2 regions of the Planococcus sp. MB-3u-03 genome follow, and region 1 is predicted to be linked to the other one. Evidence: a T-box and tRNA genes for the amino acid it is inferred to sense, from the RefSeq annotation. Region 1 holds a T-box; the other holds one or more tRNA genes.

Region 1 (15,375 bases):
AGGAATGACAAGCCGGCAAGCACAGAAATGAAGTAGAACATCATCGAATTGAAAGGGATTCGGACCGACAGGCTTTCAGACGTGCGAAGCCTTAAAATGACAATGATCATTGTGATTTGGGACAGAACCACTTCCACGAAAAGCCCATACTTCAAAAATACTGCAACCGTCAGCCATTGGACGAGGTAAGTCGGCACGCCGCTGATGTTCATCGGGAACAGGCAAGCCAATACAAAAAAGGCCAAATAGGCTAAAACATCGGCCATTTCCATAGAAGGCGGCGGGTAATATTGATAGATGAGGTAAAGTCCTGGCGGAACGACTAATAACCATGCCGTCCACAGGATTCTCCTCCTTTTTGATAAAGGATCCATCGCTCTTCTCCCTTGCTATGTTCTCGCATCGCCCCCGTTTTTGCTGATCAGCGGTTTTTGTAATGCCGGAACATTTGATAATGTTGTTTTTTCAATAGGCTCAATAGATAAAGAGATCCTGTGACTATTGTCACTTCTCCATTGTTGCATACAGGTAATATATCATAATCATTTTGAATTGTCTTTATTTTACTTATATTTTCTGAAAATAAAATCTGTGCCGGCATAGCACGCTCATCAGCGAAATCAATAAAAGTAAAGTGACTGCTTATTTTTTCCAAACTCTTTAAAATGGATAAATAGTCCTTTTCTTTAATTAACCCCATAACGATATGGATTTCTCTGTTCGGATAATTTTCCGTTATGGTCTCCACTAAAGCATTAATGCTCGCTTCATTATGGGCACCGTCGAAAATGACATCATGGAAAACTTCTTCAAAGCGGAACGGAATGCTTGCTTGCGTGAGGCCGAAAGCGGCTTGTTCTTCTTCGAACGCTTGTCCCAGCAATTGTTGAACCGCCGTCCAGGCCAATGCAGCATTGGCTTTCTGGTGCTCTCCCTTTAATTTCAGCGGGCCTTCGTAACTGTGATCCACAGCTACGAGGGAGGAATTGTTTTCTTGTGATATTTCATCGATGATCTTGTGAGCTGATTGCGGCACTGGGCCGATGACGACAGGCTTGTCCTGTTTGATGATCCCCGCTTTATGCCAGGCAATTTCTTCAATACTGTCGCCGAGAAACTTTGTATGTTCTTTGGAAATGCTGGTGATGATCGCAATGAGCGGCTCGATGACATTGGTGCTGTCGAATCTGCCTCCCATGCCTGCTTCGATGATCATGTAATCTGGAGATTTTTCCTTCAATATAAGAAAGGCAGCCGCCGTCAACAATTCAAAATCCGTCAATGGCGTTTTTACTTTCGCCAGCTGCTCCATTGCCTTGTCGAATTCCGCTGCTCCGACCGGCTGCCGATCTATTTGGATTTGGTCATGGATATCTTCGATCGCAGGCGAAAAGAAATTCCCGACACGTTTTCCGTGCGCCATGAGAATGGATGAAACGAAAGCTGCCGTTGAGCCTTTGCCATTGGTTCCAGCAATGTGGATAAATGGCAGCCCGTGGTGGGGGTTCCCCAATTCAGCTAACGCGGATTCCATTGCTTCTAGTCCAGGTTGAATCGAAGCGTCCGACCGGACACCCCATTTATCTTTATAGTAATCGAGTCCTGTAATCATAAAAAAACCTCTTTCTGTAAGTAAACATGATACACTTTTTTAGTATGAGTATATCATGAAGGTGGAATGGAAATGCTGAGTTGTTGGGTTATCTATAACGGAAGCCTCGTTTCCGATAAATTTCAAGACCAAGCGCAATTGATGGCAGAAGCCGCCGAGCGCCAAGGCATCCAAGTGTCAATTATGAAAAATTATGAAATCCAAATGTCGCTGTCTGAACAGCAGATATTTCCGGATTTTGCCGTATTGCTCGACAAAGATATCTTGCTTGGCTATTTCCTGAAAAGCCGCGGCGTCCCTGTCTATAACGATCCTGCGATCATCGATTTATGTGACAATAAGGCAACGCAATACATTCGCCTGTCGGAACGAAAGATCCCGATGCCGAAGACGATCGTCGCACCGAAAGTGTACCCGAACTTCCCGATTCAGGGTTCGGGTTATTACGAAGGCGTCTTGGATCAACTCGGCTTGCCGATGATCATCAAGGAAGGGCACGGGTCGTTCGGCATGAAAGTGTATCTGATCGAAACCGAAGGACAGTTTTACGAAAAGTCGAAAGCTTATCGGGCATCGATTACGTGTTCCAGGAATTCATCGCAGAAAGCCGGGGCGCGACATCCGCGTCAATATCGTCGGCGAAAAATCGTCGCTGCCATGAAACGGCAATCCGATACCGATTTCCGTGCAAATATCACAAATGGCGGCCGGGCATTCCCTGTCGAACTAACTCCCCAGCAAGAACAACTCGCACTGGATGCGGCGCAAGCAGTCGGTGCCGTATTTGCCGGCGTCGATCTGCTCTACGGACCCGACGGCCAGACGCTCGTCTGTGAAGTTAATGCCGCTGCGCATATCCGCAATATCCTCAATGTCACAGGCGTCAATGTCGCAGATGCGATGATGCGCTATATCCAGGAGGATTTGGCATGATCGTTTTGTATGAATCCGCTGCCGCACAGCACAATCAAGGATTTATCGATGAGCTGAAGCGCTTTTGTTCAATTGAGTTACTCACCTGGGATGACTGGAGCAAAGATGGGCTTGAACAATTAATCCAGCGCGTCCATGGGCAATCGGTGTTTTATCGTGTACGCCAGCCTCATGCTGCCCGTTTTTGGAAGATCGCGGCGTCCGGCTCATTAACCGTGCGGAAGTGAACCGCATCGCCAACGATAAATGGCAGTGTTATCAATTTTTCCAAGTTCTTGGCCTCCCGCAATCCCGACGTATCGATCGGCTCCGCCGTACCCGTACATCGCCAAAAGTGTGGATGGCCACGGCGGCGCGGAAGTCTGGCTCGTCGAATCACAGCAAGATGTGCCTGCGGTTGAATCGCCGCTCCTCTATCAGCCTGTCGTTCCGCATATAGCCGATGTCCGAGCATATGTGATCGGCAAGAAAATCGTCGGCGCTGTCAAACGCAGTGCTACCGGTTCATTTAAAGCGAATTATTCGCTCGGCGCTTCCGTTGATCGCTTCGAGCTGACGGCCCCACAGCGAAACGACGTCGAAAAATCGCCAAAGCCTTGAACAGTGATTATCTCGGCATCGATTTTTGCTATTGGAAGACGGCCGCCATGTGTTCAACGAACTTGAAGACCCCGTCGGCGCCCGCTCCTTTACCAAACACACGATGACAATATTGCCGAGCTCTTGTCACAGCATTTCACGAACTTGGAACAAAACTATCCATTCCGTGACAGCGACCGGAACTAAAAAGTGATTTCCATTTAGGGGAATCATTTTTTCCAGAGCGTTGATTAAGTCAAAGCTTTTCATTCATAAATTATATATTCCATTTACTATTAATAAAAGGTATGTCAAAGAAATTCATCAATGCTAGTGAAGTGAAAGCCGGCGACTCCGGCGGGAACAGCGCGAGCCGAAGACCCTGCAGGAGCGTCAGCGACGAAGCGGCTGAGGCCGTGCCCGCGGAAAGCGTCCGGCTGTAACGGAACCTGAAAGACTGCAGAAGTTTCTCAACACCTAAAAAGCGATTCCCATTTAAAGGGAATCGCTTTTCCTATTACAAGTTCTTTAATTCTTCCATGCGTTTTCAACGGTTGCGTGCTTCTCGAGGTAATCCGCTTCTTTCTTGCGTTCTTCTGCCACTACCGCTTCCGGTGCTTTCGACACGAAGCGTTCGTTCGACAATTTGCCTTGAACGAGCTTGACTTCTTTCGCCCATTTGTCGAGTTCTTTTTGCAGGCGTTTCAATTCTTCTTCGATATCGATCAAGCCTTCAAGCGGCATGAACAATTCCGCTCGGACACGACTGCTGACATCGATTTCTCTGGTGCTTCGATGTTGTGGCCAATCGTCAAAGTCTCCGGATTGCAGAAACGTTCGATGTACGCGGCGTTTTCTTCGAGCACCGACAAAGTTGTCGCGTCTTTCGCGCTGATCGTCATCGGCACTTTCTTGCTCATCGGCGTCTGGACTTCGGCACGGATTGTGCGGACCGAACGGATAACGTCCATCAAGAGCTTCATGCTGTCAGCTTTCTTGTTGTCGCTAAGTTCAGCGTTCACTGTCGGCCAAGCCGCAATCGTGATTGATTCGCCTTCTGTCGGCAAGTTCTGCCAGATTTCTTCCGTGATAAACGGCATGAACGGGTGAAGCAAGCGCATCGTGTTATCGAGCACATAAGCGAGAACGGAACGCGTCATCGCTTTCTCTTGTTCGTCTTCTCCGTACAATGGCAATTTCGCCATTTCGATGTACCAGTCACAGAAATCATCCCAGATGAAGTTATAAAGCAGGCGCCCGACTTCCCCGAACTCATAGCGTTCCGCAAGGCCTGTCACTTGCTCGATCGTTTCGTTGAGGCGCGTCAAGATCCATGTATCAGCCACGGATTTCTCGCCTGACAAATCGATGTCTTTGTGCTCCATACCTTCCATGTTCATCATTGCAAAGCGCGATGCGTTCCAGATTTTATTGGCAAAGTTCCAAACCGACTCCACTTTGTCATTCGAATAGCGCAAGTCCTGTCCTGGAGATGATGCAGTCGCCAGGAAGTAGCGCAAGGAATCTGCGCCGTATTCTGCGATAACGTCCATAGGGTCTACGCCATTGCCGAGTGATTTCGACATTTTACGGCCTTCTGCATCCCGAACGAGGCCGTGGATGAGCACGTCTTTGAACGGTTTTTCGCCAGTGAATTCAAGCGCTTGGAAAATCATGCGTGATACCCAGAAATTGATGATGTCATAACCCGTCACGAGTGCATCGGTTGGGTAGTAACGGCTCAACTCATCGTTTTCTTCCGGCCAGCCGAGTGTCGAGAACGGCCATAGGGCGGATGAGAACCACGTATCCAGTACATCTTCATCTTGCGTCCAGTTTTCTGCGTCCGCCGGTGCTTCGTGACCAACATAGATTTCGCCGGTTTCGTTATGATACCAAGCCGGGATCTGATGGCCCCACCACAATTGACGCGAGATGCACCAATCGCGGATGTTTTCCATCCAGTGCAAATAGGTTTTTTCGAAACGGTCCGGCACGAAATTGACACCGTCGTCGCTCTTCTGGCTGTCGACCGCTTTTTTGGCGAGTGGCTGCATGTCTACGAACCATTGCGTCGACAAATATGGTTCTACAACAGCACCGCTGCGCTCGGAATGCCCGACCGAGTGAAGATGTTCTTCGATTTTGAACAGAACGTCCATGTCCTGTAAGTCTTTAATGATTGCTTTGCGGCATTCGAAGCGGTCCATGCCTTCGTATTTGCCGGCATTTTCGTTCATTGAGCCGTCTTCGTGCATGATGAGGACGCGCTCCAAATTGTGGCGATTGCCGATCTCAAAGTCGTTCGGGTCATGCGCAGGCGTGATCTTAACCGCGCCGCTTCCGAATTCACGATCCACGTAATCGTCGGCAACGATTTCAATTTCACGGCCGATGATTGGCAAGATGACTTTTTTGCCGATCAAATGCTGATAGCGTTCATCTCTCGGGTGAACCGCTACTGCTGTATCGCCGAGCATCGTCTCCGGGCGAGTCGTCGCGATTTCGATATGGCCAGAACCATCAGCAAGCGGATAGCGCATATGATAGAACGCGCCTTGTACGTCTTTGTAGATAACTTCGATATCCGAGATCGCCGTTTTAGTCGCCGGGTCCCAGTTGATGATGTACTTGCCGCGGTAGATCAATTTCTTCTCGTATAATTTGACGAATACTTCACGCACCGCTTTTGACAAGCCTTCATCCAAGGTGAAACGCTCGCGTGAATAGTCGAGCCCAAGCCCGAGCTTCGACCATTGCTGGCGGATATGGCCTGCGTATTCTTCTTTCCATTTCCACGACTCTTCAAGGAACGCTTCGCGGCCCATTTCGTGGCGTGAACGGCCTTCTTCTTTCAGCTTGCCTTCGACTTTCGCCTGTGTCGCGATGCCGGCATGGTCCATCCCAGGGAGCCACAAGGCGTCGTAGCCTTGCATGCGCTTCATGCGTGTCATGATGTCCTGCAAGGTCGTATCCCAAGCATGCCCCAAGTGAAGCTTACCCGTTACGTTCGGCGGCGGGATGACGATCGTATATGGCGTTTTGCCGCTTTCCGGTTTCGCTTCGAAGAATTTATTCTCCACCCACCAGTCGTAACGCCCTTGTTCGATTGCTTGCGGTTCGTATTTCGTTGATAATTGCTTGCTCATCCAAATTCCTCCTCTTGGCCAACATTCGGCTCTGTTTACTGTCGAACTTGAAAATGAATACAAAAAAACTCCTGTCGTCTCGTAAAGGACGAAGGAGTTTTTCGCGGTACCACCTTTATACACAGGCAGAATTCGCCTGGCTCTCAAGTTCGATAACGGATTCGCATCCGGTTCCCGCTACTCATTTCACGGCAACTGCTCCGAGGTGACATTCAAATGCGGAACATGGAAGCTTCTCACCACTCGGCTTCCTCTCTGAAATGTACCGGACACTTTACTATCCTCATCAACGCATCAATATCCTGTTAAGCTTATTGTACTCAATAGCCTGATTTAGCGTCAAGCTTTTTCACGTAGTAAGACACGAGCGGCGCCGCAACAAGCAAGATGAAGAACAGCCGGAACAAATGGAAGCTCGTGACCAGCGGCACATCCGCCCCCGCTTCGAGTGCGGTAATGGTCATCTCCGCCATGCCGCCGGGAGCTGCACTCAAGAAAAAGTCGAGAAATAGATAATCCGGCAATAACAGTTCCAGCCCGTAAGCAAGACCCGCTGAAAACGCGATGAGCAGTATGGTATTGAGGAGCACCGCCCCTGCAATCCGCCCGTCCAAGGAATCGCCGAGCTTTTCCATCGACAAGCCGAGATGCGTCCCGATCAACACTTGCGCGATGACGACGACAAGACTCGGCAGATCGACCAAATCACTACCTGTCAAAGTCTGGACGACCGCCATCGCAAGAACCGGCGCCATCAATTCACGCGCTGGAAAAGAAATGCGCTTCATGATCCAGTACAATACATAGCCGAAGACGAGCGCGATACCGAATGCATATGGTGAGAAACGGAAGCCTGCCTCCACGATATCACCAGGCGCACGTCCCGACAAGAGTCCTGCTGCGAGCGGCACGGTGAAGACAATGAGCAGGATGCGGAAGGTCTGCATGACCGACACGATCGTTACATTAGCGGATTTCACTTCTTCAGAAATGAGCACCATCTGCGACAAGCCGCCCGGCATCGAGCCAAGCAAGGCCGTCGACATCGTCACGCGCGTCATGCGCTGAAACAACAAGCCGAGCCCTAAGGAAAATGCGACGACCGCGATCGTCATGATGAACATATACGGCAAATCCGCCGCCATCAACAATACCGACTCCTGCGTAAAGGCTGCACCGATTTGAACACCGAGCAGCAATAGCCCGAGCGTACGGAACACTTTCGGCCAGTGGAACTTCATATCGGTCACTTGACGCAAGATAAGAAAAGCCGCCATCGGGCCCAACAGCCACGGCAGGAACAAGCCGGTCAAACTGAACAAAAAGCCAGCGCCCAGCGCGATGGCCAAAGTTATAAGAAAACGTTTCAATGCGTTACCAACTTTCACTAATTAAAATTACCATTAGTTTTATATTACCAGACTATTAGATAGAAAATGAACTTCTCAAAAATATGGAAGCGTATTAGATTTGAGAATATCGATTGAAGCAACTCCGAATCAGCTTTTTTATCATGGTATGTACGTAATAAAATTAAACTCTGAATAAAACAACGATATGGTTTATTTTACATACAGAGATGGAGCGGAAGGGGCCGACTCCTGGAGGAATAGCGAGACAATTGAGACCCTGCAGGAACGTAGTGACGAAGCGGCTCAATGCGAGCCCTCCGGAAAGCGTGCCCCTGAAGCGTAATCTCCAAACCCCACACTCTCTATTATTAATGCACAAGCCATGATTAAAATTTAACTCAACTACAAAAACCGCCCCCAAAAGCCAGTCAAACTGGCCTTCAAGGACGGTTCATTTCAGTTATCTCGCCAGTTTTGCAAACACATTATGGAATGCTTGGACGGTGCGTTCGATATGTTCAGGTGTATGGGCAGTCGATAAGAACATGCCTTCAAACTGGGATGGCGGCAGGAAAATGCCTTCTTCCGCCATCAAGCGGTAATAATCCGCAAACAATTCGAGGTCGGAACTGGAAGCTGTCTCGAAGTTCGTCACTTCCTGATCTGTGAAGAAGAAACCGATCATCGAGCCTGCACGGTTGACCGTGTGCGGAATATTGTATTTTTCAGCCGCTTCGCGGAAACCTTTTTCCAGCTGGTCTGCGCGTTCAACGAATGTTTCGTAGCTTGCTTCGTTCAACCGCGACAAAGTCTCAAAGCCTGCACGCATCGCGAGCGGGTTTCCGGACAATGTGCCCGCCTGGTAGATCGAGCCGCTTGGTGCGACTTGTTCCATGATTTCACGCTTGCCGCCGAATGCGCCGACAGGCAAACCGCCACCGATGACTTTGCCGAGGCATGTCATGTCCGGCGTGACGCTGTAATGGCCCTGTGCACAATTATAGCCGACGCGGAAGCCAGTCATGACTTCATCGAAGATCAAGACCGTTCCGTTTTCATGCGTTAAGTTGCGCAGCTCTTGAAGGAATCCTTCAGCTGGCGGCACGACGCCCATATTGCCGGCAACCGGCTCGACGATCACTGCCGCCAAGTCATCGCCGAATTCCTGAAACGCAAGGCGCACACTTTCCAAATCATTATAAGGAACCGTGATCGTGTTTCTCGCCACTGATTCCGGAACGCCTGGTGAGTCCGGCAAGCCGAGTGTCGCAACGCCAGATCCCGCTTTGATCAACAGGCTATCGCCGTGGCCGTGGTAACAGCCTTCAAATTTCAGGATCTTGTTGCGTCCTGTATAGCCGCGCTACGCGAAGTGCGCTCATCGTCGCTTCTGTACCGGACGATACCATACGGACCATTTCAATTGATGGCACGCGCTCTTGGACGAGTTTTGCCATATCGTTTTCAAGGATCGTCGGTGCGCCAAATGAAGTGCCAAGTGTTGCCTGTTCCTGGATGGCTTTCACCACTTCAGGATGGGCATGGCCCAGAATCAGCGGGCCCCAAGACAAGACGTAATCGATATACGTGTTACCGTCGATGTCCGTAATGGTTGCTCCGCTGCCGGATTGCATAAAAATCGGTTCCATATTGACCGATTTAAAGGCGCGCACCGGGCTGTTGACGCCGCCTGGCATCAGTGGTTTTGCTTCTTCGAATGCTTGTTTAGAGTGTTCGTATCCCATATTATTTTCCCTCCAGCCAGCGTACCGCGTCTTTTGCGTGGTACGACATCAGAATATCTGCCCCAGCACGTTTCATGCTGAGTAAAGTTTCAAGGACGATTTTTTCTTCATCGACCCAGCCGTTTTGCGCGGCTGCTTTAACCATCGCGTATTCGCCCGAAACATTGTAAGCGACGATCGGGATGTCAAAGTTATCGCGAACTTCGCGGATAATATCAAGATAAGACAAGGCCGGTTTGACGATCATGAAATCTGCGCCTTCATTAACATCGGATGATGCTTCGCGCAGTGCTTCCATGCGGTTTGCCGGGTCCATTTGGTAGGTTTTGCGGTCGCCGAATTGAGGCGTTGAGTGTGCCGCTTCGCGGAATGGGCCGTAATAAGCGGAAGCATATTTCACGCCGTATGACATGATTGGAATATGGCTGAATCCTGCTTCATCAAGACCGTAGCGGATCGCTGCGACAAACCCGTCCATCATGTTCGATGGCGCAATGATGTCTGCCCCGGCTTTCGCTTGGGATACTGCTGTACGCGCCAACAGGTCGAGCGATTCATCGTTCAAGATGACGCCGTCTTCGATGACGCCGCAATGGCCATGGTCTGTATATTGGCACAGGCATGTATCGGCAATGACAACGAGTTCCGGATGGCGCTGTTTGGCAAAACGGATCGCTTCTTGCGTGATCGCGTGGTCATGATAAGCTTGCGAACCGACTGGGTCTTTATCTTTTGGAACACCGAAAAGAATGACGGACGGGATGCCGAGCTCGACCACTTCGTCCAATTCTTCGCCAAGGCGGTCAATTGAATAATGGTAGACTCCTGGCATCGAAGAAATTTCTTTTTTATAGTTTTCGCCTTCCACGACAAATATTGGGTAAATGAAATCCTCTTTTTGAATAGAAGTTTCACGGACCATTGCACGAAGATTCGCTGAACCGCGCAAACGGCGGTGGCGATCGAATTTCAAGTCTTTCATAAGTTGCAACTTCCTTTCGCTATTGTCTGGATGATTTCAAAATAGGTATAGGTTTCAGGGCGGAAATCGACCTCTCCCCCTGCTTCCGTAATGGCTCGTTCAGTAATATGCCCAATCGCGGCAGTCTTGATGTTCTTGAAATTCCCGCCCGCTTCCGTATAAGCGGAAACTGCCGAAGGGCTGGCGAAAATAATCGTGACATCGGACATCCCGGCGAGCGCTTGTGCGTTGCTGTGCTTTTTGACGGTATCGTAGACGGTCCATTCATCGATCGCAAGAGGCATCGACAAAATGGTGTCTTTGGCGAGAGCCCCCCGGACAAGCAAACAGCGTTCCTTGCCGGCGATGTCCGGAAATTCCTGGACAAAGACATCGGCACTGAACGTTGATGGGATGAAGTCGACCGTATAGCCGTGTTCTTCAAGCATTTCAGCGGTCTTATCGCCGACAGCCGCTATTTTTGCATGAATTTCGGGACGCAGCTTGCAAAATGCTTGTGCGCTATTGCGGCTCGTGAAAATAAGCCAGCCGTAACGTTCGAAATCAGGCGCATATGTGTTTCGCAACACCGTTTCGATCAGCGGAAAATATTCCACTTGCGCCCCGTTTTGCTGTGCCAGCTCTGCCGCTTCTTTCGGTAGCCGGCTGCCGGTAAAAATGATGACCGGTTTTTTCTTACACATTGCTTTCTGCGATGACACGCTGGATCAAATCATATCCGCCGTGTGCACTCGTTTTTTCAGCTACGATGCGGCCCGCTTCAATCGGGTCTTTTCCAGCCGCTGATTCTTTATACACTTGGTCGCCTTCTGGGCTGAGATTAATCCTGTGAACGAAATTTCATCACCTGAAACCGTCGCGTATCCCGCAATCGGCACTTGGCAGCTGCCGTTCATGTCTTTCAGGAATTTACGTTCCGCCGTGACGGCAAGCTCTGTTTCTTTATCGTTCACTTTCGCAAGTTCCGCCAGAAGCTCTTCGTCGTCTTCGCGGCATTCGATGGCTAGTGCGCCTTGGCCGATTGCCGGCAGGCAGTCTTCTGTCGTCATGAATTCAGTGACGATGTCATCGCCCCAGCCCATGCGTTTCAATCCGGCTGCTGCCAGGATGATGGCATCGAAATCTCCTGCATGGAGCTTCGCGAGGCGTGTATCGATATTTCCGCGGATCCACTGGACATCAAGGTCCGGGCGCAGTAAAAGAAGCTGCGAGCTTCGGCGCAAGCTGCTTGTGCCGACGACAGCGCCAACTGGCAAATCCATCAATTTCACATGATCATTCGCGATGAATGCATCGCGCGGGTCTTCACGGTCCGGGATACAGCCGATGACAAAACCTTCGGGAAGAACAGCTGGCATGTCTTTCATGCTGTGGACGGCAAAATCGATTTCCTTGGCATAAAGCGCCTGCTCGATTTCTTTCACGAATAGCCCTTTGCCTCCTACTTTCGACAATTGGACATCCAGGATGCGGTCGCCTTTTGTGACGATTTCCTTGATCTCGAATTCAAACGGCGCACCTGCCGCTTTCATTTTCTCGATGAATTGGTTGGTTTGCGTCAACGCAAGCTTGCTTCTTCTTGACCCTACAATGATTTTTCTCAACTGAATCCTACCTTTCTATTAATACCAAAAATGAAATTCCGATAAACGGCTGCCGAAAAAGAAATTAAGCAGCAATAACAAAAATGCATACAAATGGGCCCAGGCATAATTCATGCCATTCAAGTTGCCCCGCCGGTGACGCCATAGAATGAAGCTATAGACAATCAACAGGATGAACGAACCCACAATTTTTACATCTAAAATGGAAAATTCCTCCAATGATACCACTGCCCATTGGAAGCCGAGAACGAGAGAGACGAACAACATCGGGATCCCGACCAGGATGGAAATGGTCATGCCCTGTTCGGTCTGCCCGAGTGACGGCAAGCTGCTCCATTGCTTCGTCCATTTTTTCTGCTTCAACAGCCTGTACAACAGCAAGTGAAGCGCGGAAAAGACGAACGACAGAGAAAATGCGGCATAAGACAGGATGGCGAACGTGATGTGGATGAACAACAACTCCGACACCAAAGCTTCCCCGACCGGCGACCGTTCGATCTGGACCGGCGCAAAAGTATGGATAACCATAAAGATGAATCCGATGATATTGATCAAAAATACCGCAAAGTCGAAGCGATAGAAAATCCGCAAGACGAGCGATAGCGTAACCAATAGCCACGCATAGAAATAAATGCCTTCAAACAAAGTCAGTACCGGGAAGCGCTGCGTCTCGATGATATAGAGCACCAGGAACACGGTCTGCAATAACCACACGGCCCCAAGAAGTGACATGGCGATCCGGATGGCTTTTTTCGTAGTATATAAATAATCGACAAAATAAAAGACAAGGCTGATAGCATATAGTATAACCATAGCTTCATGCAGCCTTGCCATTGTTATATCAGCCATCCTATTCCCCTTCGTTTCCATAATTAAAGGCGTTTCGCCTCTACATTTTAACATATAGATTCGAAAACGCCTCATTATAAGATAGCTCTATCCCGCTTTCGCGGCCCAGTTGGGTCATTTACGGCGATGGAGATGAAAATCCACGCCAATTGGAAATGCTTTTATACAGTATAGCCTGGATTTTCTTGTCCTTGCAGTGCTTCCTGTTGCTTTTCAAGGCGTGCACGCTCCGCTTTTTGGCGCGTCGCAAGCGCTTGTTTTTCACGCTGTTCTTCGACTTCATCTTCAATGCCGAAAATCTGCATGAACAATTCAAGCTGTTCGCGTGATTTCTTGGCCGTACCCATTTCCTTGGCCTGCAAAATCGGCTCTTTCAATAATTGGTTGATGATCGATTTCGTGTGCTTGTTGAGGATCTTCTTCTCGCGATCCGTCAAATCCGGCATTTTGTTCTCGATACTTTCCATCGTTTCCGCCTGGATGCCAAGCGCTTTTTCACGCAGTGCGGAAATGACCGGAACGACGCCGAGCGTACCAAGCCAGTCGTTGAACTGCTCTGCTTCTTGCTCGATCATGCCGGTGATTTGTTTCGCCGCACGTTCACGTTCAGCGAGATTCGCTTCGACAATGCCCTGCATATCATCAATATCATATAGGAAGACGTTCTGAAGATCGCCGATGCGCGGATCCATATCGCGCGGTACCGCGATATCGACCATGAACAATGGCTTGCCTTTTCTCAGCTTCTCGACAAACTGCATCAATTCGAGGTCGATGACAAAATCAGTCGAGCCAGTAGAAGAAATCAGGATGTCCGCTTCCAGTAAGGCGCATTGCAATTGATTCAAAGGTTTCGCCGTGCCGCCGAATTTACCGGCGAGCACTTCCGCTTTCTCGAATGTGCGGTTGATGACCGTGATGCGGTCCGCTCCGCTTCCTTGCAGGTTCTTGATGGCGAGTTCGCCCATCTTCCCTGCCCCGAGAATGACGACATGCTTGTTCTTCAATGAACCGAAGATTTTCTTGCCAAGCTCGACCGCTGCGTAGGAAACCGATACGGCATTCTCGCCAATCGCTGTTTCGCTATGCGCACGTTTCGCCAGCGTCACCGCTTGCTTGAACAATTGATTGAAGACGGTTCCCGTTGTGCCGATTTCCTGGCCTGCGAGGAAACTCGATTTCACTTGCCCGAGGATCTGCGTCTCGCCAAGGACCATCGAATCGATTCCGGCAGTGACACGGAACAAATGATCAATTGCTTCGTCCTGTTCATGAAGGAATAAATACTGGGAGAACTGCTCCATCGGAATGTCGAAATAGGAAGCCAAAAATTGCTTCACGTAAAAACGCCCGGTATGCAGTTGGTCCACGACGGCATAGATCTCCGTACGGTTGCATGTCGATACGATGACGTTCTCCAATATGCTTTTTTGTTGTTGCAGGGCTTGCATCGCTTGTGGAAGCTCGCTTTCGATGAACGATAGCTTCTCACGGATCGATACAGGCGCTGAACGGTAGTTGACCCCGACTACGAGTGTATGCATGGGCTTAAAACACCTTTCGCGTTCAATATTTCATTTCCCTAAGTATACCACTTTTCCATCAGATTATGCCTGCGATTTTGTGAACAAGGCATGAACCTACTTGAACTTTGCTTTATCGTACAAGGGTTTCCGCTGTGGAAACTCCACTTTATAATCATTCTAAACTTAAGCTAATTACAATTCTAGCAAAGCGATTATGGTGTCACAAGTATAACGCTCGTAGTCGGAATTAACTGTGAACTTATGCACAATGAATGATGATTTTCATGGTGTTGAATTAGGAAAAAGATATGTATATTATCAAAATTAAGTAGGAGATGTATGTGGTGGAGATTGCGCTTCAGGGAGGACGCTTGCCGAGGGGCGGGTGTTGAGCCAATGTGCCAAAGTGCGCGGCACATTTGTCTCGCCAGCCCGCGCAGTCCCTCCGGCGTCGCCTCCTTCCGCTCCATCTCTAGTTTTAGCGAGGAAATGAAATTCATCACACATTGAAGTAAGTGTGATGAATTTTGTTCAGCTTCGTAAATCCAAATTGAATAGCCACACAGGTTCATAACTATCAAGTCTAAATAAGCGTTCCCACAAGCTGATGAAGACAACTAACAGTGACACTTCCTCACAAATAACATCCAATGAAATCTAAAAGCCGAGCCGATGCAATAAGCCGAGTGCTCTTCTCGGCCTATTGCAAGAGGCATGCCCTAAGCGGGAGGCGGCTATCTCAAACGAACCCTACAAAACCAATCTATCTCACTCCACTTATCTAATTATCTCGTCCATATATTTCAGCTGGTTACTATTTGCAAAACAAAAAACAGGGCCCGGAAAATCATTGATTTTCCGGGCCCTGTTTTATTTCAAGCCAGTAAGGTGAACTGCCTACTTATTTACATGCGTTTTCGATTTCCTGCCAGGCGGCTTCTTGGCCGAGCCCAGTTTCGGAAGAAAAGACGATTAATGGATCGCCTTTCTCCATATCAAGTCCTTCACGGACGATTTTCTTGTGCTTGTCCCATTTGCCTTTCG
Region 2 (15,375 bases), 730 kb from region 1:
TTTTTATGGGGTAATATTAGTACCAGGTAATAATATTAGGAGGTATATATATGTCTATTTCATTAAAAGATAAAACATATGTCATCATGGGGGTTGCCAATAAGCGCAGCATTGCATGGGGAATTGCGCGTTCATTGGATGCGGCTGGAGCGAACTTGATCTTTACATATGCAGGGGAGCGCTTTGAAAAGTCGGTGCGTGATTTGGTCGCGACACTCGATGGCAAGCATGAGCAGATTTTGCCGTGTGATGTGACCAGCGACGAAGACGTAGAGAAATGCTTCAACACGATCAAAGAAAGCGCTGGAAAAATCGATGGGCTTGCGCATTGCATCGCATTCGCAAAAACAGAAGAATTGTCAGGCGACTTTTCGGATACATCGCGCGATGGCTTTTTGCTCGCGCATAACATCAGCTCGTACTCATTGACAATCGTTTCGAAATACGCAAAACCATTGATGACAGAAGGCGGCAGCATCGTAGCCTTGACATACATCGGCGGCGAGCGCGTCATGCCGAACTATAATGTCATGGGTGTTGCCAAAGCATCGCTTGAAATGTCTGTCCGTTATTTGGCAGCGGATCTTGGCAAGCACGATATCCGCGTCAATGCGATTTCATCCGGCCCAATCCGCACATTGTCTTCTAAAGGCGTCAGCGACTTCAACTCGATTTTGCGTGAAATCGAAGAGAAAGCACCGCTTCGCCGCAACACGACGCCGGAAGAAGTCGGCGACACGGCCGTCTTCTTGTTCAGCAATATGTCCCGCGGCATCACGGGCGAAGTCTTGCACGTCGACAGCGGCTATCACGTCTTATAAAATGCATGAAAAAAACCTTCCGGAGTTTTCCGGAAGGTTTTTTATTATAGCGTTTTTTCCATTTGGCGATGGGGGATGCCGGCATCCATGAATTCGGGAGAGACGACATCATAGCCAAGCCGTTCGTAAAACGGGATTGCATGGCTCTGGGAATTGAGCTGCAGGCGGAAATAGCCGATCGAGCGGGCATATTCCTCCAGCTGTTCCATCATCTCCGCCCCGAAATGATGTCCGCGGTATTCAGGCAACACGCATACACGTTCAACTTTGCCGACGCCTTGTTCGTATTCGCGAATCCGGGCAGCGGCAATTGGCTGTTCGAGTTCATAACCGATAAAATGAGTGGCGCTGTCATCATGTTCATCCATTTCCACATGAAGGGCAACGCCTTGCTCATCGACGAAAACTTTTCGGCGGATTTCAAAAGCCTGTTCTTTTTCGAGTTCGGTTTCAACGATTTTCACTTTCTGCAATTAAGCTTCATCTCCTGACAACCGGAATGTATCGTACACAGTCCACGAACCATCTTCCAATTGATAGAGCAGATGGACACGGTCGATTGTCTCTTCGTGGTCGATGCCTGCCATTTTCAATTGGCCGTAAACATCAGCGTGCTCCGAATCTGAAAGTTTTTGTGCGATGGTGATATGGGGCACAAAAGGATGGTCCGGCATGCCGCCGAGAAAATCGGAGTGGAGGTCTTCGTGAAGATCCATCAGCTCTTTTGAAGGCTCGATTTTGAAATACAAAGCGTTTGTCACCGGCGTGAAGGTGCTGACGCGCGTTGCATGGATGCGGAAAGGTTTTTGGCGCTTGGCGATATTGCCGAGCTCCTCCGCCATCGCTTTGACTTCTGAGTCATCCGCTTCGAAAGGCCCTTTCAATGTAATATGGGGCGTGATCAATTCGTAATGCGGGTCATAGCGTTTCCGGTAGGAATTCGCCAGGTCTTGTAGTTTTTTCGATGGAAATGCTGCAATGCCATATTTCATAATCAATAGACCTCCTCATCTAATAAATGCTTTCTCTTCAATTGTATCAAATTGTTCAGTTTGTTTCCTTAAGGCCTACATGCCAAAATTCATCAACAGCGCCCTTTTCAGGTCAGGCTGCCAGTATTTCCATGTATGGTCTCCTTTGAATTCTTCGTAAAAGAGCGAAAACCCTTTATTTTTCATCAACTCATTCAACTCGCGGTTCGGCGTGAGAAAGTCGGCGGTTTCCCCATTGGTCAGCTTGACTTCGGTTTCTTCCGACCCGATGACATGGTAAACCGTGAATGAATTGTTCATCGAAAACTTCTCGACAGCTTCCATCATTTCCGGCCCGACTTTCGGTGATTGAAGAATGACGCGCCCGAAAATATTCGGGTATTTGAGTGCAGCCATCAAGGACACGGTGGCTGCCAGCGAATCGCCGATCAATGTCCGGCCCATGCCGACTTGGTAGGTCGGGTATTTTTCATCGAGGTAGGGTGCCAGCTCGTGGGCCAAGAAACGCAGATAAGCGGCATGCTGTTCACCGGTCGGCTCGTATTTCCGGTTGCGGTCTTCTACGCTTTTATAAGGAATGCCGACGAAGATGATATTTTCGATCTCCTGGTTTTCCAGCAATTCATCGACGACGCGCGGAACGCGGCCGAGTTGGAAATAATCCTTGCCATCCGATGCGATGACGAGGCTGTATTTATAAAGGGGAGAATAATTTGAGGGCAGGTGGACGAGCACCTGCATGTCTTCTCCCAAGGCATCGCTGTAGAGCGTGAAATCTTCTACGCTTCCTTTGTTCATGATGTTGCCTCCTTCTAATTCTATTGTACAAAAATTGTAACATATTCCCCTATGCAAGGTATAATGGACAAGAAGACAAATCCAAATAGAGAGAGGGGATCGCATCATGGATGGAGGACATTTCCGTGTGCATTCAGAAGAAGTGAACAAAGCAACTCATGAAGCTTTGGAGAGAAGGGGCGTCACGAAAGAAGATATCGCAAAAATCGTGTTGGAAATGCAATTGCCTTTCAATGAAGGATTAACGTTGGCCCATTGCGTCGAGTCGGTCGAAAGCGTCTTGCGCAAACGGGAAATGCAGCACGCCTTATTGGTTGGCATTGAACTCGATGAGCTGGCTGAGCAAGGGAAATTGTCCCAGCCGCTTCAGCAAATTGTCGGTTCGGATGAAGGCTTGTTCGGGGTCGATGAAATGATTGGCCTTGGCGCAGTACTTACTTATGGCAGCATTGCCGTAACGACATTTGGCCATTTGGACAAAAACAAAACCGGCATCATCCATAAGCTCGATACGAAATACGGAGAGCATGTCCATACCTTCCTCGATGACTTGGTTTCGAGCATCGCTGCATGTGCCTCGGCCCGCATCGCACACCGCACGCGCGACCTAGAGGAAGAAGGCAGAAGCTTTGAAGACCTCACTCCTGAAGAGACAGCGCCGGAAACTCATGTACCTGGAGCAGAAATATAAAAAAAGGGTTTTATTGCCATAAATTTGGTTTGAAACCGATTCCATTGGAAAAAATTAAATTGACAGATGGACAGAAAGTCATGGTATCATGAAAGTTGAAAGAAACTATAGATAAAGGGAGGCCGATTTATGTTAAACAAAAAGTTTGGATTCTACGCGACTGTCGCTTTGGCCGGATCCGTATTCCTAGCAGGCTGTGGAGACGATGCAGCAAATGAAGGAGAAGGCGGCGGAGCAGCTGAGCCGGAATTCATCAGTGTATTGACTGGTGGAACAACAGGCACTTACTATCCGCTGGGCGGAGCGATGGCAACGATCATTGAGAATGAGACAGGCATCGATACAACTGCCGAAGTGTCCCAAGCATCTGCAGCCAATATGACTTCACTAGCTGATGGCACGGGCGAAATCGCTTTTGTGCAGACAGACACGGCTTTCTACGCATCTGAAGGAACGAATATGTTTGAAGGAGAAGTCATCGACAGCGTCTCAGCTATTGGTGCACTTTACCCAGAAACAATCCAAATCGTAACGACTGAAGGATCAGGCATCGCAGCGTTTGAAGATTTGGCCGGCAAATCGGTATCAGTCGGCGCACCTGGTTCAGGTACTTATATCAATGCTGAGCAATTGCTTGAAATCCATGGCATGACGATGGACGATATCGATGCACAGAACTTGGACTTTGGCGAGTCGCAGGAAAGCTTGCAATCCGGGCAAATCGATGCAGCATTCATCACAGCTGGAACGCCGACTAGTGCAGTTGAAAGCTTGAGTGCAACTTCCGATGTCAATATTGTTCCTGTAGCAGCAGACAAAGCAGCTGAATTGATCGAGAAATATCCATATTATGCAGAGGATGTAGTTCCATCCGGCACATACGGATTGACTGAAGAAGTCCCGACCGTTTCTGTTCTTGCCATGCTTGTCGTACAGAACGACATTTCTGAAGACACAGTCTATGACATCACAAAAGCAATTTATGAAAACACAGATCAAATTCAACACGCTAAAGCAGAATTCATCAAGGCCGAAACAGCTCTTGATGGCATCGGGATCGACATCCATCCTGGCGCTCAGCGTTACTTCGATGAAGTAAACCAATAAGAATTGATCAGAATAACAGGCGATAAAGCGCAAGCTTTATCGTCGTTATTTATTTTTTGTCGCTAGGGGGATCATCTTGCGGAATAACAGAATTCTCAAAGTCCTTCTTATATTAACCATCCTCATCCTTATCTGCTCCGCACTATTCTTCATCCCATATCAGAAACACTTCGTCTTCATCGATTCGGAAACAAACGAGATTGCAGCGCGCGTTCCAGTTATAGAAGACCGCTTCAAGATCCGCTATACGCATTCGATTCATCTATCGGATGTGATCGAAAGTTACCGCCTTGATGATGAGGGGCAACTGGTGATGACGGAACTTGAGTACGAAGATTTCAATATCGGCATGCCGTCGAATGCAGGAGAAGGGGAGCGCTTTGTCGAAAAAGACGGGAAATACTTTATTGAGGATATGAAGCGGAAGCTGCCCGAATTCCGGTTGCTAGTCGGGGACGTGGACGCGGAACTCGCTTTCCTAATCGCAGGAAAAGAACTCGATTTAAAGAAGAGTTTGGAAAGAGGCAAGATCTACACATTCCGTGCCCAGCGCCTATCCATTTATCAGCAATTAGAAGGAGTGAACATCTATGAGTGATAAACTATCGCCAGAAGAGAGAGAAGAGAAAAAACTTCCGCCGGAAGACGAAAGCCATATCTCGGAGGAGAAGCAAAAAGAAATTCTCCAGAAGTACGATCCGGAGTCGAACACCCGTGATTTGTCGGGCATAATCAAACATGTCGTGTTTTTCGGGCTTTTGGCCTTTTCATTATTTCAATTATATACGGCTATTTTTGGTCAATACACAGCGTACATCCAGCGCTCCGTCCACTTAGGGTTCGCGCTATCACTTATTTTTCTATTATTCCCTTTGCGACGCCGTAAAGGAGCACGCCATAAGGTAGCCTGGTACGACTATATTTTAGCGCTATTGGCAGTGGGAGTGGGGGCATATTGGCCAATTATGTACGACGATCTGGTCTTTCGTATTGGGCGTGTAACAGAGCTCGATTTGATTGTCGGGATATTGGCAGTCCTGCTTACCTTAGAAGCAACGCGTCGAGCAGTAGGGATGCCAATTACCGTAATTGCAGGTCTATTTCTGGCTTATGGCTTCTTCGGTCCATACTTTCCAGGATTCTTGCGCCACCGCGGTCAAGATTTAGATTCAATGATTCAATTGATGTTCTTTACCACTGATGGCATTTTAGGAACACCGTTGAGTGTATCTGCTACATTCATTTTTACATTCTTGCTCTTCGGTGCATTTTTGGTCAAAACCGGGGTCGGCCAATATTTCAACGATCTTGCAGTTTCCTTAGCGGGTGGATTGACAGGCGGCCCTGCAAAAGTGGCGATTTTCTCCAGTGCCCTGCAAGGAACAATTTCAGGAAGCTCGGTCGCAAACGTTGTTACATCAGGGTCTTACACGATCCCGATGATGAAAAAGCTAGGATACAAGAAAGAGTTTGCAGGCGGCGTGGAAGCAGCTGCTTCTACAGGCGGGCAGCTCATGCCTCCGATCATGGGTGCTGCAGCATTCTTGATGGTAGAGTTTATCGGAGGAATCACTTATTGGGAAATTGCTAAAGCAGCGGCCATTCCAGCTTTGCTGTACTTTACAGGTATTTGGATCATGACTCACTTTGAAGCAAAACGGATTGGGCTAAAAGGCTTGCCTAAAGACGAGCTGCCGAATCGGAAAGAAGTATTGAAAAAGATTTATTTACTGACGCCGATTATTGCCATCATCTTGTTCTTATTGTCAGGAATACCGACCATGCAGGCAGCGTTATATGGTATTTTGCTGACCATTTTCGTAAGTGCATTCAATAAAGAAACAAGACTTGGCTTTATGGATATCATTCATGCACTAGTGGACGGAGCTCGAACGGCTCTCGCAGTCGCGGCAGCTACAGCCGCGGCAGGAATTATAGTCGGAGTAGTTGTCAAAACGGGATTGGGTCTGTCATTGGCGAACGGATTGGTTTCTGCCTCAGGCGGTAACGTCCTATTGACACTATTCTTTACCATGTTGGCAGCTATCGTATTGGGGATGGGATCACCAACTACAGCAAACTATGTAATTACCTCTACAATTGCTGCCCCTGCAATCATTACCTTATTGATGATTGATGAACCGGCTGGAGCAGCCGTACCGGTAGTCGTGGCATTGTCTGCCCATCTATTCGTTTTCTATTTCGGGATCATTGCAGATATCACGCCTCCTGTGGCGCTGGCTGCGTTTGCTGCGTCTGGCATCTCGGGTGGCGAACCGATACGAACCGGTATTAATGCTGCCAAGCTAGCAATTGCAGCCTTTATTATCCCGTATATGTTTGTTCTGTCTCCAGAATTATTGATGATTGACACTACCTGGACACAAGTCATTTGGGTGTTAATCACTGCTATTACAGGAATGATTGCCATCGGTGCAGGTGCGATAGGCTATTGGTATCGCAAGCTCAGATGGTGGGAAAGAATCGTTGCTGTAGCTACAGGATTAGCACTGATTTACCCGGAAGGCTTTAGTGATCTAATTGGCGCTGCTGTATTTATCGTACTTCTTGCACTACAATGGATGTCGAGAGACAAAGAAAACACCAAGCCTCAAACGGCATAATAAAAAAAGATGGAAGCCCGCGGGCTTCCATCTTTTTTTTTGCGGCCATAAAAAAACACCAACCGGAAAACCGGTTAGTGTTTTGTGCAGCGCGCAGCATGCGTATGATGATTCCTACTGGGCTCGAACCAGCGACCTCTACCCTGTCAAGGTAGCGCTCTCCCAGCTGAGCTAAGGAATCGCAATCTCAAGGACATTTATTATTATATATGCCAGTTTGAAAAAAGACAATAGCTTTTGTGAAAAAACTTTCAGCTTTTTAAAACCGGCATTATTTCTCAGCTTTCCAAGAACAAGCTCCATTCAATTGTCGTGCGATTGCCAATCACAGACCAGTATTCCAACGCAGCGCCCGTTCCGCTGAGCGAATTGAACTCCAGCGCCAGTCTTGCAAACAAAGGGCCCCAAAATGGAGCGGGAATATTGCCGATGAGCGGAATCTGCGGCTGCCACTGCACATCTACACCCGTGGAAAATCCCTGTCCTGCTATTTGCAGCAAACTGTAGAATTCAGCGAGTGCTTCAGTTGGATGGACTTGCAGGTAGAATCGCTCGCCCTCTTTGGAAAATCCGATATCGCTTGCCTGTAAAGAAAGAGCAGCAGTGCTTTGGGCAATCGGTTCTAGTGCTGCCTTCAATTGAAGCGGGGGCGTATTTTCATATGCCAGCAAAGGGATGTGTGGCAATTGCAACGCCAGTTTGGAATTCGGCTGGCGCAGCTGTCTTTGAAGGTTTTCGATCATTTTGGAGCTGCGATAATCAAGGCGTAAAACAAGCAATTGCATCGTATTCCTCCTCTGTTTTACTGCCCGGAACTGCGGAAACCAGCATTTCTGGCTTGTTGTTCGGTGCAGAACCATTGTTCAGGATTGGTCTCTTCATAGGAAGGAGAACCGGGCATGTGATAAATTTTATTGCCGCTTCGGTTGATATTGCCTTTGATGCGGCAGTCATCAGCGGTATCGGTATTGCCTGCTTCAGTTTGCCCGAATGCCTCAGCATTGAATCCGCGGTCCGTCGAATAATTTTCGTATTCCCATATACCGATTTCAGCATCTTTCGCTTCAGACTCGGCGTCGCGGAATTCATCGACATAGCGTGTATTCGGCGGGAAGATATAAGCGACGCGGGCGAAACCTTCTTCAAGCAATTGTTCCTGTACGCTTTCCCCATCAGCGTAAAAATACGCGAGCAGGCGGTCGTAGTCATCGAAACGGTCGCCGGCATCGAATTCAATCTCGACTTGCTGTGCTTGTTCGATCAGTTCCCGATTGCGCTCGGTTGCTTCTGGGCCGAGTGGCTGCTCGCCGAACCTCGGGTGATTTGTTTCCGGTGTATCGACCAATAAATAACGGGCGGTGGTTTCTTTGCCGTCGTAAATGATTTTTACGGTGTCTCCGTCGATGACCTCGGTGACTTCAACAGCGGTCCTGCCGGCAGTGCCGCCTGTCTCAGTGGTGTCAGGCCAAGTGCACCCCGACAACAACAGTAGGCTGATCAATAATAAGAAGAATGGTTTCATGGCAATCCCTGCTTTCTATCTCGAATTATAGCGAAAACAAGTGCAGGCGACAACGAGCGGACAGGATTCCATAAAAAAAGCGCTTGCTCCGCATCTTTCCGGATCAAGCGCTGCTATGTACTTGCAAACTGGCCGAACATTTTCATTGCTCTAATGTGGTCGTGGTTTCACCGAAATACAATAGGCTGTCTTCGTTGATTGTTTCCAGCTTTTCTTTGTCGACGCCCATTTCCAATGTGCCTGTAAAGATCGGCTCCCACCAGTTTTTCTGCTCGTTCATGATGCTTCCTCCTATTCTGCCGAATGTAATTGTTTGACTATTCTATACCCCGCAAGGTTACACTTATAAACAATGAAACGAAAAAAAGGGGCGATGGCTTTGATAGCGATTGGGATTATTGGCGCTGGCATTGTCGGGGAGCGCATCATTAAGCAAATTCAGCAAGACGATGCCGCACAGGTTAAAGCGGTTTATGATACGGATAGGGATCGGCTGAAATACATTAAAGAGCAATATGGCGTAGCCGTCACCGATTCCTTGGATGATTTGTTCCAAACTACCATCGATTGGGTCTACATCGGCACACCGCCAAACAGCCATGCAGAGCTTGCAGAAACGGCGGCAAGAAGAGGCTTGCATGTGTTATGCGAAAAGCCGCTTGCACACGATGCAAAGGCCGCACAAGCGATGGCGGAGTCTGCGACAAACAATCGGATCCACACCGCCATGCATTTTCCGCTGATGTATTCACCGATCGTCCGCGATATGGCAGTGCGCATCAAAAGCGGAGATATCGGAAAAGTCCGCCGCATCGAATTGCAAACGGTGTTTCCAGAGTGGCCGCGGGCGTGGCAGCAAAACCCATGGATTGCCACGAGAGACCAGGGAGGATTTGTGCGGGAAGTTTTTCCGCATTATTTGCAGTTAATGCACCGCTTGTTCGGGGCATTGGAGATTTCGGCGCATCAAGTTGATTTTCCGGAAGACGCTGAAAAATGCGAAACCGGAATCATCGCCCACGGCAAGACGCAGCAAGGTTCGCCGTTTCTGCTGTCCGGCATGAGCGGGGCAGGCCAGAACGAGTTGCTGCAGTTTAAAGTGTATGGCGACGAAGGGGTGTTGACGCTTGAAAACTGGTCGCGTTTGTACCGGGAAGAACGAGGGAAAACACGTGTAGAGGTACAAACCGAAAATACTGTGCCTTCACTCTTTGATGAAATGAAAGAACAATCGACTTTCCTCGTCGGCTTTGACGAAGGCTTAATCGTACAACGTTATATCGACCAATTATTGCAATGACCCACAGGAGGTTTTTAATAGTGAATTTTACAGCCAATGAGGTAGAAGATATGATAGCCGACCAGCGTGGCTATTATTTTACAGGCGTGACCAAATCGGCGGATTTCCGCATTGCGCAGCTGCAACGTCTAAAGGCAGCAATCCAAGCGCATGAAGACGATATTATCGAGGCTTTGCAATTGGACCTTGGAAAAAGCGAGTTTGAAGGATATGCCACGGAAGTGGGCTTCGTGCTCGATAGCATCGGCCATATGACGAAGCATCTTGAAGATTGGATGAAGCCTGAACAAGTTAAAACGCCGATCCACCTGCAGCCAGCAAAAAGCTTCATCATCCGTGAACCCTATGGATCGGTACTAGTCATCGGCCCATTTAATTATCCGTTCCAGTTAGCGATGGAACCGCTTATCGGCGCCTTGGCATCAGGCAATTGTGCTGTTGTCAAGCCTTCTGAGGCAACGCCGAACGTGGCACGTATGATCCGAAAGGTCTTAGAGGATAGCTTTCAACCCCATTACGTGAAAGTGGTCGAAGGGGAGCGCGAGGAAGTAACCGCATTGATCCATGCATCATTTGATTATATTTTTTTCACCGGCAGCGTGCCGGTCGGGAAAGTGGTCATGAAAGCCGCATCCGAGCGGCTTACCCCGATTACCTTGGAGCTCGGCGGCAAAAGCCCGGCAATCGTCGACCAGACCGCTAACCTGGAGCTTGCGGCAAAACGTATTGCCTGGGGGAAATTCATGAATACTGGACAAACTTGCGTAGCGCCGGATTATCTTTGTATCCATGAGTCCGTGAAAGAAGACTTCATGAAAATCTTTATCCAGACAATCCGCAAATTTTACGGCGACAATGCACAAGACAGTCCCGATTATGGCCGCATCGTCAATGAAAAACATCACGACCGGCTGACGGAAATCCTGAATAAGGAACGAAGCCATATTGTTTACGGCGGCGACTTTGACCGCGCCGACCGCTATATCGAGCCTACCTTGCTCGATGGCATACACTGGGACAGCCCATCGATGGAAGATGAATTGTTCGGGCCGGTCTTGCCGATCATCACTTACAACGATTTGCCGCAATTGTTGCGGGACATCCGGCGCTTGCCGAAGCCGCTTGCTGCTTATTTGTTCTCAGAGAACGACCGGGCTGTCCGATTCTTCCTGGACCAATTGCCATTCGGCGGCGGCTGCATCAACGATACCGTCTCGCATGTCGGCAGCCATTACTTGCCATTCGGTGGAGTGGGCCCGTCCGGAATGAATTCCTATCATGGCAAAGCAAGCTTTGAAACTTTTACACATGCCAAATCGATCGTCAAGAAGTCAACGAAACTATCGACCAATCTGACGTATCCCCCTTATAAAAACCGGGCGAAATGGATCCGGACAGTATTGAAGTAGAAAGCGGCCTTTAGGTCGCTTTTTTCTTTTTGAACCTGCTATGATTAAGAAAAAGGGGGTGCGCAGATGACGCAGCGCATATTGATTGTGGAAGATGAAAAAAGCATCGCCCGCGTCTTGGAACTGGAACTGAAATTCGAAGGCTATGATACGGGGGTCGCTTTGACCGGTTCCGAAGCCCTGATCCATTTCAGGGAACAGGAATGGGATTTGGTGCTGCTCGATTTAATGCTGCCGGAAATCCACGGCCTCGATGTCCTGAAACGGATCCGTGCATCTGATGCTAAGTTGCCGGTCATTTTGCTGACCGCTAAAAACGATGTCAAAGATAAAGTGGCGGGGCTTGACCTGGGTGCCAATGACTATGTAACGAAACCGTTTGAAATCGAGGAGCTGCTTGCCAGAATCCGCGCCAACTTAAGGGTGAAAAATCCAGCTGATGAAAATTTGCACCGTTTTGAAGAGCTCACGCTTAATGAAAGCACACGGGAAGTCGTAAGAGCGGGGCGGCAGATCGAATTGACGCCTCGTGAATTCGATTTGCTATTGTATCTGATGCGCCATCCGAAGCAAGTGCTCGGCCGTGAACAATTGCTGAATGCGGTGTGGGGCTATGATTATTACGGCGATACGAATGTCATCGATGTCTATATCCGTTATTTGCGCAAAAAGATCGATTTCGGCGAAGATGCCACTTACCTGCAGACCGTGCGTGGCGTCGGGTATGTCTTAAAGGAGCAGCCGCATGAAGCTCAAGCATAAAATTCATTTGTCCTCGACTTTGTTGATGTTCTTCGTGCTGCTGATTTTAGCAGTCGTCATTTACTATTCCTTCAGCAGCCTGGCGTACGAAACGGAAGTCGAACGGCTAGAAGCTGAAGTGGAAGTGATGGTCGCGAAGTTCAATGCCAATAATAATGAAGAATTGCCGGATAATATTTTGCGCGCCTACGTGCCGGTCGATGGCTTGATTAAAGAGAAAAATGGAAGCAGCGGCTTGCTGAATACAATTATCCAGGATCCATCTGTCAATGTAGAGTTTCCAAATGATGTCAAAGGCGCTTCGGGAAGAATGGCCGTTGAAGGCGAGCAATTTGCATACGTAACGGCACCGGTCATCTGGCCAGGCGGTGAAGTAGTGGAATTGATCGTTGCCCAGTCGCTCAGGGAAGTGACGGCAAACCTCGCGACGTTGCGGCTCGTGCTCATCTCCGTCACGCTGCTCTCGATGATCCCGATTTTCCTATCGAGTGCATTGCTTGGGCGCGTGTTGACCCGCCCGATCGAGGGACTTACTGGGACGATGCGCCGCATCCAGCGCGACGGATCTTTTGAGAAGCTGCCCATAGCGGGAGAGTCACGGGATGAATTGAGCCAAATGGGCGTCACTTTTAACGAGATGATCGGTTTATTGGAAGAAAACTACCGCAAACAGGAAGAATTCGTTTCCAATGCCTCCCATGAACTGAAAACGCCGCTGACGGTCATTTCAAGCTATGCTGATTTATTGCAGCGCAGGGGTTCGCAAGACCCAGCGCTACAGGAAGAAGCCTTGACGGCCATACGCAACGAAACGGAACGAATGCGCCAGCTGATAGAACAATTATTGCATATCGCACGGCGCAGCCAAGCCCAAATGGATTGGCAAAAAACTGATTTACAACCAGTTCTCCGCCAAGTCATGACGGCAATGAACGCTTCCTATGACAGAGAATTTCGATTGCAGGCGCAGCAGTCGCTGATTGTCGAAACCGACGTCCAGCAACTCAAGCAATTGCTTTATATTCTCCTGGACAATGCCCGCAAGTATAGCGAAGCCAGCGTTGATATGGAGGCGGGGACGGACGGTGCGGTATATATCAAAATCCGTGATTATGGCGTCGGCATCCCGAAAGAATCCCTGCCTCATGTGTTTGAACGCTTTTACCGCGTCGACAAAGCGAGAAGCCGCGAGACAGGCGGATTTGGGCTTGGCCTCTCACTCGCCAAGGAATTGGCTGATTCGCTTCACCTTCAACTCGAGATCGACAGCATTGAACAATTGGGAACGACGGTAACGATCGTTTTCTCAGGGAATTTTAATGTTGGGCAGTTACAATCAGGGCAGGAGGGATGATCATGCGAAAATGGTGGGCTATCGGAATAGTCATCACCGTATTTTCCATCGCGGCGCTGGCCTTTTTCCTGTTTCCGAGAACGGCTGCCGATTCCGTAACGATGGATGAAGCGGCACAATCGATTGAACAGCTTTACGGCGGTGCGATTGAAAATGCAACTGAAACAGAAGGGTTTTACCAGATCGAATTCAAGCGAGACGATGGAACGTATTTAGCAGCCATCAACCGTTCCGATGGACAGGTTGAATCGCTTGAATTACTGGAGAAAACTGGTCCTGCAAAAGTGCTTTCTGAAGAGCAAGCAAGCGAAGCAGCCTCAGCAGCAGAGCCAGGAGAAATAAAAGAAATCCAATATATGGAAAATGGAAATCGGTACGAAGTGGAAATCCATAGCGAAACGGAACGGAAAATCCTGGCCATTTCTGCAGAGTCCGGGGAAGTGCTGGATGTCCAAACAGAATCGCTGGAACCCCCATCCGAGCCTGAACCGGATTCAACGCCTGCAGAACAAGAACCGGAACGCATCATCAGCCAGGATGCGGCAGTCGCTATCGCACGTGAGACCTTGAACGGGACGGTCGATGAAGTCGAATTTGCCCAGACAACGGACGGCGGTTATTATTTGGTTGAAATGGATGACGACGCATCCGATCGGGAAGCGACCATCCAAATCCACGCGATTCGGGGAGAGACGATGACAGTGGAATGGGATGATTGAGAAAAATTGAATGAAAACCGTTTTCATGCAGTCGGAGCTGATGGCAAATCAGTTATGATTGGAGCTGAAAACGGTTTTTTGAATAGATTGTGCTGAATCCGCCTGTTCTCATGAATTTCTCATCTTGGTCTAAGCGCAGCTTAAGCTTTGGTGGTTATATTCAAAGTAACAACAGAACAGGAGGAGATTAAGATGAAAAAATTAATCTATGTTTCAGCAGCGGCAGGAATTTTGGCATTCGGCGGGACTGTTCTTGCAGATACAGACGACACAGGAGCGAAGTTGAAGACGCAAAATGTCCAAGGTGAACAGCTATTCGAGGATTCAGATGATCGCTCTAATAGGCAATCGGCAGATGACGCTGCGCCAGCAGAAGCTAGCGCCAAAGAACAAGCCGGAACAAATGGCCAGGCGTTCATCGGAAAACAGCAAGCGATCGAAGCAGCACAAAGCGCAGCTCCAGGAAAAGTGGAAGAGGTAGAGCGTGAGGATGATGACGGCTGGGTGTATTACGAAGTAGAGCTTGAAGATGGAAAAACCGATTACGATGTCATTGTGGATGCTGCGGATGGGACTGTGGTGTCGGTAGAAGCCGATGACGACAACGATGATGATGATGATGATGATAGCCGCTACGATAACGACGATGACGATGACGAAGACGAAGACGACGACAATGACGACGATGATGATTGATATAAGAACCAAAAAACCTCCCGCCCTAAAAATCAGGCGGGAGGTTTTTAGGTTTTCATTGTTCCGGCAATAGTGGCAAAGTGACGATGACGCATGCGCCTCGTTCTTCCGTGTTGTCGATCGCTAAGCTGCCGCCATGTTCTTGTGTGATTTTTGGGAAATCAATAAGCCGAGGCCGGTTCCTGTAGCTTTCGTCGTATAGAATGGTTCGAATACACGTTCCGCCAGTTGAGGCGGGATGCCGGGACCGTCGTCTTTGAAATGGATCTTCAGCTTCGCTGCATCGCGAATGGCAGTTATTCTCAAGGTGCCGCCGTCTTCCATAGCTTCAATTGCGTTCTTCAATAAGTTAATGAACACTTGTTTTAAGTGATGTTCTTCGCCTTCCGCATTATAAGGGCCTGAGACTTCCGTTTTGACTGAAATATCATGGAGCACGAATTCCGGCCCGAACAGGAAAATGCATTCATCGAGAATTTTCCCGATATCGAGTTGTTTCTTTTGAGGCGCTTGCGGTTTTGCAAGGATCAGGAACTCGCTGATGATCAAATTGATGCGGTCGAGTTCCGATTGCATCAAT

The links. A T-box is a leader RNA that pairs with one kind of tRNA and senses whether it is charged. The one in region 1 lies ahead of CW734_RS08435 (valine--tRNA ligase), so its partner is inferred to be a tRNA-Val.
Region 2: it encodes a tRNA-Val, which carries the amino acid that the T-box ahead of CW734_RS08435 (valine--tRNA ligase) is inferred to sense. The anticodon was not compared.

What each region holds. Positions count from the first base shown of each region.
Region 1 is NZ_CP025135.1:1,421,375-1,436,749, reverse strand. Features, by position in the region: gene CW734_RS08455 (sensor domain-containing diguanylate cyclase) at 1-374, opposite strand, end outside; gene CW734_RS08450 (bifunctional folylpolyglutamate synthase/dihydrofolate synthase) at 422-1,612, opposite strand; gene CW734_RS08445 (ATP-grasp domain-containing protein) at 1,685-2,545, shown strand; gene CW734_RS18825 (hypothetical protein) at 2,542-2,772, shown strand; gene CW734_RS18820 (ATP-grasp domain-containing protein) at 2,798-3,145, shown strand; partial or broken gene CW734_RS08435 (valine--tRNA ligase) at 3,642-6,273, opposite strand; T-box leader at 6,355-6,572, opposite strand; gene CW734_RS08430 (AbrB family transcriptional regulator) at 6,594-7,643, opposite strand; partial or broken gene hemL (glutamate-1-semialdehyde 2,1-aminomutase) at 8,086-9,370, opposite strand; gene hemB (porphobilinogen synthase) at 9,372-10,352, opposite strand; gene CW734_RS08415 (uroporphyrinogen-III synthase) at 10,349-11,035, opposite strand; partial or broken gene hemC (hydroxymethylbilane synthase) at 11,028-11,956, opposite strand; gene ccsA (cytochrome c biogenesis protein CcsA) at 11,975-12,805, opposite strand; gene hemA (glutamyl-tRNA reductase) at 12,967-14,349, opposite strand; partial or broken gene yihA (ribosome biogenesis GTP-binding protein YihA/YsxC) at 15,233-15,375, opposite strand, start outside.
Region 2 is NZ_CP025135.1:2,148,623-2,163,997, reverse strand. Features, by position in the region: gene fabI (enoyl-ACP reductase FabI) at 51-821, shown strand; gene CW734_RS12160 (GNAT family N-acetyltransferase) at 866-1,294, opposite strand; gene CW734_RS12155 (YjcG family protein) at 1,295-1,813, opposite strand; gene CW734_RS12150 (alpha/beta hydrolase) at 1,889-2,611, opposite strand; gene CW734_RS12145 (phosphatidylglycerophosphatase A family protein) at 2,718-3,302, shown strand; gene CW734_RS12140 (TAXI family TRAP transporter solute-binding subunit) at 3,432-4,409, shown strand; gene CW734_RS12135 (DUF1850 domain-containing protein) at 4,486-5,007, shown strand; gene CW734_RS12130 (TRAP transporter permease) at 5,000-7,033, shown strand; tRNA gene CW734_RS12125 (tRNA-Val) at 7,142-7,214, opposite strand; gene CW734_RS12120 (hypothetical protein) at 7,312-7,818, opposite strand; gene CW734_RS12115 (thermonuclease family protein) at 7,836-8,555, opposite strand; gene CW734_RS18485 (hypothetical protein) at 8,698-8,835, opposite strand; gene CW734_RS12110 (Gfo/Idh/MocA family protein) at 8,935-9,855, shown strand; gene CW734_RS12105 (aldehyde dehydrogenase) at 9,876-11,264, shown strand; gene CW734_RS12100 (response regulator transcription factor) at 11,331-12,026, shown strand; gene CW734_RS12095 (sensor histidine kinase) at 12,010-13,380, shown strand; gene CW734_RS12090 (PepSY domain-containing protein) at 13,383-14,099, shown strand; gene CW734_RS12085 (PepSY domain-containing protein) at 14,292-14,795, shown strand; gene CW734_RS12080 (PAS domain S-box protein) at 14,919-15,375, opposite strand, start outside.